DNA from 3 places in the Pectobacterium aroidearum genome. Region 2 is predicted to be linked to each of the others. Evidence: predicted binding sites of a transcription regulator. Region 2 holds the regulator's gene; each other region holds the start of a gene.
What was found. The regulator PhoB, encoded in region 2, activates phosphate uptake and scavenging genes when phosphate is short. The targets are predictions, from matches to a motif close to CTGTCATAAAACTGNCNNAT.
Positions count from the first base shown of each region.

Region 1: pstS (phosphate ABC transporter substrate-binding protein PstS) is a predicted target of PhoB. The motif match lies at 1,215-1,234, and genes of this name have one in related genera.
Region 3: pitA (inorganic phosphate transporter PitA) is a predicted target of PhoB. The motif match lies at 1,917-1,936, and genes of this name have one in related genera.

Region 1 is NZ_CP166097.1:5,243,120-5,246,295, forward strand. It holds gene AB8809_RS23615 (DUF4026 domain-containing protein) at 1-1,144, shown strand, start outside; gene pstS (phosphate ABC transporter substrate-binding protein PstS) at 1,356-2,396, shown strand; gene pstC (phosphate ABC transporter permease PstC) at 2,554-3,176, shown strand, end outside.
Region 2 is NZ_CP166097.1:3,882,374-3,885,549, reverse strand. It holds gene sbcD (exonuclease subunit SbcD) at 1-963, opposite strand, end outside; gene phoB (phosphate response regulator transcription factor PhoB) at 1,235-1,924, shown strand; gene phoR (phosphate regulon sensor histidine kinase PhoR) at 1,952-3,176, shown strand, end outside.
Region 3 is NZ_CP166097.1:5,150,638-5,153,813, forward strand. It holds gene uspB (universal stress protein UspB) at 1-140, shown strand, start outside; gene pitA (inorganic phosphate transporter PitA) at 340-1,845, opposite strand; gene AB8809_RS23250 (NAD(P)/FAD-dependent oxidoreductase) at 2,122-3,176, shown strand, end outside.

The DNA of each region.
Region 1 (3,176 bases), 1.4 Mb from region 2:
TTCACCTGAGCTATTGGCGCAGGCTAATGCGGCAACGCAGGAAGTGATGGTCGAGTGTCTTTTTGGGTCAAATCCGCTGGAAGACTACGTTCATCAGCTTCGTTTATTAAGCGCCGTGGTACCGGATTTTCTCCTGGGGATCGATATTTCTGCCGCTGGTAACGTGTTTACCCGCGAATGGCTGAATTTTCAGCTAGAGGATGATGTTCTGCCGGAAATTGAATCGTTGTATACCATTCATGCCGTGTACGACACCGAAAACGATCCACCAACAACATTCTGGTTTCACTCGCATGGTTTGGCGCGATGCGGGCTGACGGAAGCGGAACTTGTCATTCCAGAGACGCTGAGTTCGTATTACGGCATCCCGGATTTATTCAGAAGTTTTGTCAATAATGCCATTCAAAATCAGCAAATTACCTTTAACGAGCCGATTCTGTGCGGGCAAACGGACAGCGGCTATGAATATCTGGTGGCATTACCGTTTGAAGAAGGGCTGCGGCATGTGAATCAATCCACGCCGATTGACCAACTGCGGCCTCTGGAAGAGATGCGCTACGATCTGGAAGGGACACCGGAGGGTGTGTTTCTGGGCGATCGTGCCGATCGGGATGATGTGCATCAGGAACCTTCCTGTATGCTGTTTCGTACCAACGAAGAAAATCCGGTACTGCAAACGTTCTTTAAAGGGTTTGATGAGCAGAATGCCATCATGTTCTGGCGTACCAATGCGGAGACGGCGGAAATGTCGCGTAAAGCGCAGCTGCGCTGGCGCTATTTCGTCAATATGTTTGAAAACTACCATGTGAGTGATGAACCGGCTAAGCAGGGTTTTTTAGCTAAGCTGTTAAAAAAATCACCGAAGCCTGTCGAGAGTGAATGGCGTTTCATGGTGAAGTTTGGCATTCCTCATGGTGAAGAAGGCGAAGAGCGTGAACATATGTGGTTTATACCCGAAGCAATCCACGACACGGTAGTGACGGGAACATTAATCAATCATCCGTTCTACGTTGAGGATATGCAGGAAGGTGGTGTGTATTCTGTTGATATATCAAGGGTAACTGATTGGGCGATTTATTATCAAGGCGATAGCTATAAGCCTGATACCATTTATAAATTACTTAGTCATAGTCAGACTCACTGACCGATCTCCGGAACCAGTCAGGACGCGTGTTCTGGCTGGTGGTACCTGAATTTTCCCGCGCCCTTTCTCATTGTCATAAAACTGTCATATTGCGTACATTTTACTGTCACCAAATTGTCCTATTTTTCCTCCTGCGAACTACACTCTGATTTGATAACTCTGATTGATAACGACTCCACGTCGACACGTCGATTATCCCACAGGAGGGATTATGAAACTGATGCGTACCACTCTTGCCAGTGTTGTTGCGGCAACCTTTTCTCTGACGGCATTCTCTGCTTTTGCTGCTGCTAACCTCACCGGTGCCGGTGCGACATTCCCTGCGCCTGTTTATGCCAAATGGGCTGACTCTTATCAAAAAGAAACCGGCAATAAAGTTAACTATCAAGGAATCGGTTCTTCTGGCGGTGTAAAACAGATTATCGCTAAAACTGTAGATTTCGGTGCTTCTGATGCGCCGCTGGCTGACGACAAATTAGCACAGGATGGTTTATTCCAGTTCCCTACCGTTATCGGTGGCGTGGTACTGGCAGTGAACATTCCTGGTATCAAATCTGGCGAACTGACGCTGGATGGTAAAACACTGGGTGATATCTACCTGGGCAACATCAAAAAATGGAACGACCCGGCGATCACCAAACTGAACCCGAATGCCAAGCTGCCGGATCAGGATATCGCTGTTGTTCGTCGTGCTGACGGTTCTGGTACGTCTTTCGTGTTCACCAGCTACCTGGCGAAAGTGAACCCAGAGTGGAAAGAGAAGATTGGTGCAGGTTCTACTGTGAACTGGCCAACCGGTCTGGGCGGTAAAGGTAACGACGGTATCGCAGCGTTCGTACAGCGTCTGCCTGGTTCTATCGGTTACGTAGAATATGCGTATGCCAAGCAGAACAACCTGGCTTACACCAAACTGATTTCTGCCGATGGCAAAGCGGTTAGCCCAACTGGTACAAGCTTCAGCAATGCGGCTAAAGAGATCGATTGGAGCAAGTCTTTTGCTCAGGATCTGACTAACCAGAAAGGCGCTGATGCATGGCCGATCACCTCAACGACGTTCATCCTGGTTCATACCAAACAGGAAAAACCTGAACAGGGCGCTGAAGTGTTGAAATTCTTCGACTGGGCGTTCAAGAAAGGCGGCGAGCAAGCAGAAGCGCTGGATTACGCCACTCTGCCTAAAGAAGTGGTTGAGCAAATCCGTGCTGCCTGGAAAACTCAGGTAAAAGACAGCAGCGGTAAAGCACAGTATTAATTATTGTATCGACAGGTTGATAACCAGAGCGTGATGAGGTTGTCAGGTGCTGGAAATACGGTAGTGGAATAACAAGTCGTATCGGGGCGGAGAGGTGATAGCAACCTCTCTGCCTTCAATAGCTTATTAAATGCAGTTAAAACGAGAAGAGAGACGTATGGCGGAGTACAAGCCAACTATCAAAGCCCCGGGAAAATATGGCGATATCCTCTTCAGCACGCTGGTAAAACTGGCGGCGCTGGTCACGCTACTGCTATTGGGAGGCATCATTGTTTCCCTGATTGTGGCGTCCTGGCCTAGCATCGAGAAGTTCGGTTTTGCCTTCTTGTGGACGAAAGAGTGGGATGCGCCCGCAGAGCAGTTTGGTGCACTGGTGCCGATTTACGGAACCGTCGTGACCTCACTGATCGCACTGATTATTGCCATCCCGATTAGCTTCGGGATTGCGTTATTTCTCACCGAACTGGCACCCGCATGGCTGAAGCGTCCGCTTGGCGTGGCGATTGAATTGCTGGCGGCCATACCGAGTATTGTTTACGGCATGTGGGGGCTGTTCATTTTCGCTCCGCTGTTTGCCGAATACTTCCAACAGCCGGTAGGCAACGTCCTGTCCGGCATTCCTATTGTTGGCGCACTGTTCTCCGGCCCGGCGTTCGGAATCGGTATTCTGGCTGCTGGCGTCATTCTTGCCATCATGATTATCCCGTACATTGCAGCGGTCATGCGTGATGTGTTTGAGCAAACGCCAGTCATGATGAAAGAGTCCGCTTATGGCATCGG
Region 2 (3,176 bases):
GATTTCGATATCCAGCCACACGGGCTTGTCACCCTGATAGTGCTGGAACGCGGACAGCTGTCGTTCAATGTCACTCAGACTGCCTTTAATCAGCTGCATCGGTTGGGTGATGGGAATAGGCAGCGTATTTATCTGCGGGGGAATTGGCGGTGACGCGTCTGGTGTAAAACTGACCAGACAAACAGATTTCTCACTGTTGAGTTCGTCAAAACTTAGCGGAATAGGCGAACCGCTGTAGCGGATATGCTCACTTTGAGTCACGCGCTGCGGGCGATGAATATGGCCGAGCGCGATATAATCCGCAGGGGGAAAAGCCTGAGCAGGGAACGCATCGAGCGTACCAATATAGATATCGCGCACGGATTCGGAGGCGGTGGCACCAATTGTCGTCAGGTGCCCGGTGGCAATAATCGGCAGCGGCAGGCCGAGTTCATCGCGCTTTTGGCAAGCCAGTTTGTAACACTGCTGGTAGTGCGCCGTAATGGCTTCCTGTAGCGCCAGCTGTTTTTCATCACCGGACTGTCCGGCTTTGCTGGTCAATACATCGCGCGGGCGTAAAAAGGGAATGGCACAGAGCAGGGCGCCGGGCTGCTGCTGGCGGTTTTCCAGCAGGAGCACCTGTTGGGCGGGATCGTCGCTGGCGCAGGCAATCACGCGCGTGTTCAGGCAGGCCAGCAAATCACGGGATTCATTTAACATCGCGACGGAATCATGGTTTCCACCGAGAATGATGAGCTGGCAGCCTGTACGCTGTAGTTCTACTACGAAGCTATAATACATTTCCCGGGCATAGCTCGGGGGAGAACCGTTATCAAAAATATCGCCTGCGACGATAATGGCATCGACCTGATGCTGCTCCACCTGAGCGATGAGCCAGTGAAGAAAAGCCTGATGTTCAGCCGCGCGGCTTTTGGTATAAAAATATTGTCCTAAATGCCAATCGGCGGTGTGGATAATGCGCATCGTGTTCTCTCGATATTCATGCCGCGTGGCGGTGGATGACGTTGTCATTATAGGGAAGGGTGCTCTGTCATCGTAATGCGATGATTATATATAGCCGGGATGTCGGCTGTCGCGTTGGAATCCTGAGTTTGGAAAGCGGCTCGAAAAATCGGATGTATGCGTTGTAACATTGCGCGCAGAGGGCCGTGTGTTTTTCATAAATCTGTCATAAAACTGACGCATAATGCCTTTCGCTTGCTAACAGCGACGATGATTAACGACAGGATTAACAATGGCAAAACGCATATTAGTCGTGGAAGATGAAGCACCAATTCGTGAAATGGTCTGCTTTGTACTGGAACAAAATGGTTATCAGCCAGTTGAAGCCGAAGATTATGACAGTGCGGTCACGCAACTGTCGGAGCCGTTCCCAGAACTGGTGTTATTGGACTGGATGCTGCCAGGAGGTTCGGGCCTGCAATTCATCAAGCATATGAAGCGTGAGGCACTGACGCGTGATATTCCGGTGATGATGTTGACCGCACGCGGTGAAGAAGAAGACCGTGTACGCGGCCTTGAAGTGGGCGCGGATGATTACATTACCAAGCCGTTTTCACCCAAAGAATTAGTGGCGCGAATCAAAGCCGTGATGCGCCGTATTTCACCGATGGCGGTGGAAGAAGTCATTGAAATGCGTGGCCTGAGCCTTGATCCTTCTTCCCATCGCGTGACGACGGAAGAACATGCGCTGGATATGGGGCCGACGGAATTTAAACTGCTGCATTTCTTTATGACGCATCCTGAACGTGTTTATAGCCGGGAACAGTTGCTGAATCACGTTTGGGGCACTAACGTTTATGTTGAGGATCGTACTGTCGACGTCCATATTCGTCGACTGCGTAAAGCGCTGGAAACCAGCGGACATGATAAAATGGTGCAAACCGTTCGGGGAACGGGCTACCGTTTTTCAACGCGTTACTGAGGTGATCGTAACCGGAGAAATATTAACGTGCTAGAACGTTTATCCTGGAAAAGGCTGGCATTGGAGCTGGCTTTTTTTTGTTTGCCCGCGTTGTTACTGGGGCTGATTTTTGGCTATCTGCCCTGGTTTCTGCTGGTCGCCGTATTAGGCTTACTCTGCTGGAATTTTTATAACCAGCTGAAACTTTCTTATTGGCTGTGGGTTGACCGCAGCATGACGCCACCGCCCGGTCGTTGGAGCTGGGAGCCGCTGTTTTACGGGCTTTACCAGATGCAACTGCGTAACCGGCGCCGACGCCGTGAACTGGCGCTCCTGATCAAACGCTTTCGCAGCGGGGCTGAATCCTTGCCGGATGCGGTGGTGATCACCACCGAAGAAGGAACCATCTTCTGGTGTAACCATCTTGCGCAGCACTTGCTCAATTTCCGCTGGCCGGAGGATAACGGTCAGAATATCCTCAACTTACTACGTTACCCCGAATTCACGAATTACATGAAAGGGCAAGATTTTAGCCGTCCTCTCACGTTGCAGCTGAATAATTCCCACCATGTTGAATTCCGCGTGATGCCTTATTCCGAAGGGCAGCTATTGATGGTCGTGCGTGATATTACGCAGATGCACCAGCTCGAAGGCGCCAGACGTAACTTCTTTGCCAATGTGAGCCATGAACTGCGTACGCCGCTGACGGTGTTGCAGGGCTATCTGGAAATGATGCAGGAAGAAACGTTGGATGCGGCGCTGCGCGGAAAAGCGCTGAATACCATGCAGGAACAGACCCGGCGTATGGACGGGCTGGTCAAACAACTGCTGACCTTGTCCCGTATTGAAGCGGCGACGGCGATCGATTTGAATGAAAAAGTCGATATTCCATTGATGCTGCGTGTGTTGCAGCGTGAAGCGCAGACCCTGAGTCAGGGGCGCCATGAGATCGTCTTTCGTGTGAACGAAAATCTTCGCGTGTTTGGTAATGAAGAACAGCTGCGCAGCGCGGTATCCAATCTGGTGTATAACGCGATCAACCATACGCCAGCGGGAACGCGTATCGAAGTCTGCTGGCAGAAGATCCCGCAGGGGGCGCAATTTCAGGTCAGCGATAACGGGCCGGGCATTGCGGCCGAGCATTTGCCGCGCCTGACTGAGCGCTTTTATCGGGTCGATAAGGCGCGTTCACGACAGACGGGCGGCAGTGGCCTGGGGCTGGCGATCGTTAAGCATGCGCTCAGCCACCACGATTCCCGTCTGGAAATCATGA
Region 3 (3,176 bases), 1.3 Mb from region 2:
TCTACGCACAACGCTATCTTGATCATCACGACCCTGAGTTTATTCGCCGCTGCGAGCGGGTGCGGGGACAATTCCTGCTCACGACCGCCCTATGTGGCCTTATTGTCATCAGCCTGATTGCCATGATGATATGGTATTAAAACATCGTACTTATATAATTATTGGTACTTACACACTCTCTGGTATTAACACCATGAACGTCGATAAAAAGTAAAAAGGCGATTCCCCACAGAATCGCCTTTTTTTATGACGAACATCCTTGTCCGTCCCCCTGTGGGCCGCCGCAAGCGGCGTTGAAAAACGTTCCCTACGTTTTTTATGCGTGATGAATGACCGCAGTTAAATCAGCTTCAATGCCAGCCAGTACAGCGTCCCGGACATCAGCATCGAGATAGGCAACGTCAGCACCCAGGCCAGCAGGATACTTCTTATCGTTTTACCCTGTACGCCACCACCGTCAGCAATCATCGTCCCGGCAACCGCCGAGGACAATACGTGCGTGGTGGAAACTGGCATACCGGTGTAGCTGGCAACGCCAATCGACAGAGCCGCCGTCACCTGCGCCGAAACGCCCTGTGCATAGGTCATGCCTTTCTTACCAATCTTCTCGCCGATGGTCACAGCTACGCGTTTCCAGCCCACCATTGTGCCTAGAGACAGCGCCAGTGCGACAGCGACGATAATCCAGAGAGGCGCATACTCAACTGTCTGCAGCATGTCTTTACGCAGATTGCTCAGGTAGCGTTTATCTTCACCCGACGTTTCTGGCAGCTTGATCACCCGATCCATCGTATCCGAGATACACATCAGCAGGCGACGCACTCTGCTACGATCGTCAGGGTTCAACTGGTCGTAACTTTTCAGGTTATTCAGCAGGCCCTGTGTACGCTCAATCGCAATCATCACGCGTGAACTGTCACAGTGAAATTCTTTCTGGCCATTGCCGGGAATCGTGTTTTCCGGTGCAGGAATCACAGGCGGAGACAGATCGATAACGTGCGTCAATGCGTCGCCGTGCTGCTTGTAATATTCCTGCAAATTGACAACGGCATCGCGGGTACGACTGATGTCATAGCCAGATGCGTTCATGTTGACAATGAATCCGGCTGGCGCGACGCCAATCAGTACCAGCATAATCAAACCGATACCTTTCTGACCGTCGTTTGCCCCGTGAGAGAAGCTCACCCCAATCGCCGATAGAATCAGCGCGGTACGCGTCCAGAATGGCGGCTTGCGTTTGCCATCCTGCTTCTCGCGATCGACAGGCGTCAGGTGCACACGTTTACGCTTTTTACTGTTGTTCCAGAACCGACGCAGCACCAGCAGCATCAGACCCGCAACCACCATCCCCACAATCGGCGATAGCAACAGCGACAGGAAAATGCTGATCATTTTCGGCACGTTCAACGCATCCACGACGGAAGTATTCGTCAACAGCGCGTTGGTCAAACCAATACCGATAATGGAACCGATCAGCGTGTGAGAACTGGAGGCAGGAATACCGAAATACCAGGTACCCAGGTTCCAGATAATGGCGGCCAGCAGCATGGAAAACACCATTGCCAAGCCGTGCGCCGAACTCACGTTCAGCAGTAAATCCGTGGGGAGAAGGTGAACAATCGCATAGGCTACGCTCAGGCCGCCCAGCAGTACACCAAAGAAGTTAAAGATACCCGCCATAACAACGGCAAACTCTGCGCGCATAGCGCGGGTATAAATAACAGTGGCAACGGCATTCGCAGTATCGTGAAAACCGTTAATGGCTTCATACATGAGTACAAACAACAAAGCCAATATCAACATCAGGCCGGTGTAGTAATCCAGTCCGGCAAATAAATGTAGCATAAACGTTAGGCCATTTAGTGGTCATGAACGCGGCGCATTATCGGCGACAAGCAGGGGTCGGGAAAAGCAAAATATGACATTTTTTTGACTTAATATGTGATGGGGATCGACGGAGAAATCACTTAATCAATAAAAATCAAATAATTATATATTATTACTAAAATACGCAAATTGTTACGCTGGTATCGAACAAAAACCAACACTACAATTTGCCGCCCCGTGGCTTATGCTTGCGGCCATCCAAGAAAATCTATTCACTCATCGGAGAAATGCATTGTGGAACAGTTTGACGCTGTCATCATCGGTGCCGGTGCAGCAGGCATGTTTTGCGCAGCACAGGCGGGACAACGCGGACTGCGTGTGCTATTGCTCGATAACGGCAAGAAGGCTGGCCGGAAAATATTGATGTCCGGCGGCGGTCGCTGCAACTTTACCAATATGTATGCAGAACCCGCGGCGTACCTGTCTCACAATCCTCACTTTTGCAAATCGGCACTAGCGCGTTATACCCAATGGGATTTCATCAGTCTGGTCAACAGCCATCGCATCGCTTACCACGAGAAAACGCTCGGCCAGCTATTCTGCGATGATTCCGCACAGCAAATCGTTGACATGCTGGTAACAGAGTGCGAACGAGCTAACGTCACTCTCCGTCTGCGTAGTGAAGTCACCTCGGTAGAAAAATCAGACGATCTATTCACCATCCAGCTAAACAACGGCACATCATTCCAAAGCGCATCGCTGGTTGTTGCCTGCGGCGGCCTGTCGATGCCGGGCCTGGGCGCGACGCCGTTCGGCTACCAGCTTGCTGCACAGTTCGATATCAACGTGCTCCCCACTCGCGCCGCGTTAGTGCCTTTCACATTGCATAAGCAGCTGCTCGAACAGCTGCAAACGCTCTCCGGCGTCTCTGTGCCTACCGTTGTCACCGCAGAAAACGGCGTGACGTTCCGTGAAAACATTCTGTTCACGCACCGTGGGCTCTCTGGCCCTGCTATTTTGCAGATCTCCAGCTACTGGCAGGCCGGGGAATTCGTCACCATCAATCTGCTGCCCGACCGCGATCTCACCCAGCTCATTAATGACGAACGCATCGCTCACCCAAACCAAAGTCTGAAAAACACGCTGGCGCAGTGGCTGCCTAAACGACTGGTTGAATGTCTGCAAGCGTTAGGACAACTGCCGGACGTCACATTGAAACAGCTCAACAGCGCACAGCAAACACAGATGGAACAGAGCCTGCAACAGTGGCGCGTACAACCAAACGGCACGGAGGGCTACCGCACTGCCGAAGTGACCATCGGCGGCGTTGACACCCGCGCGCTGTCCTC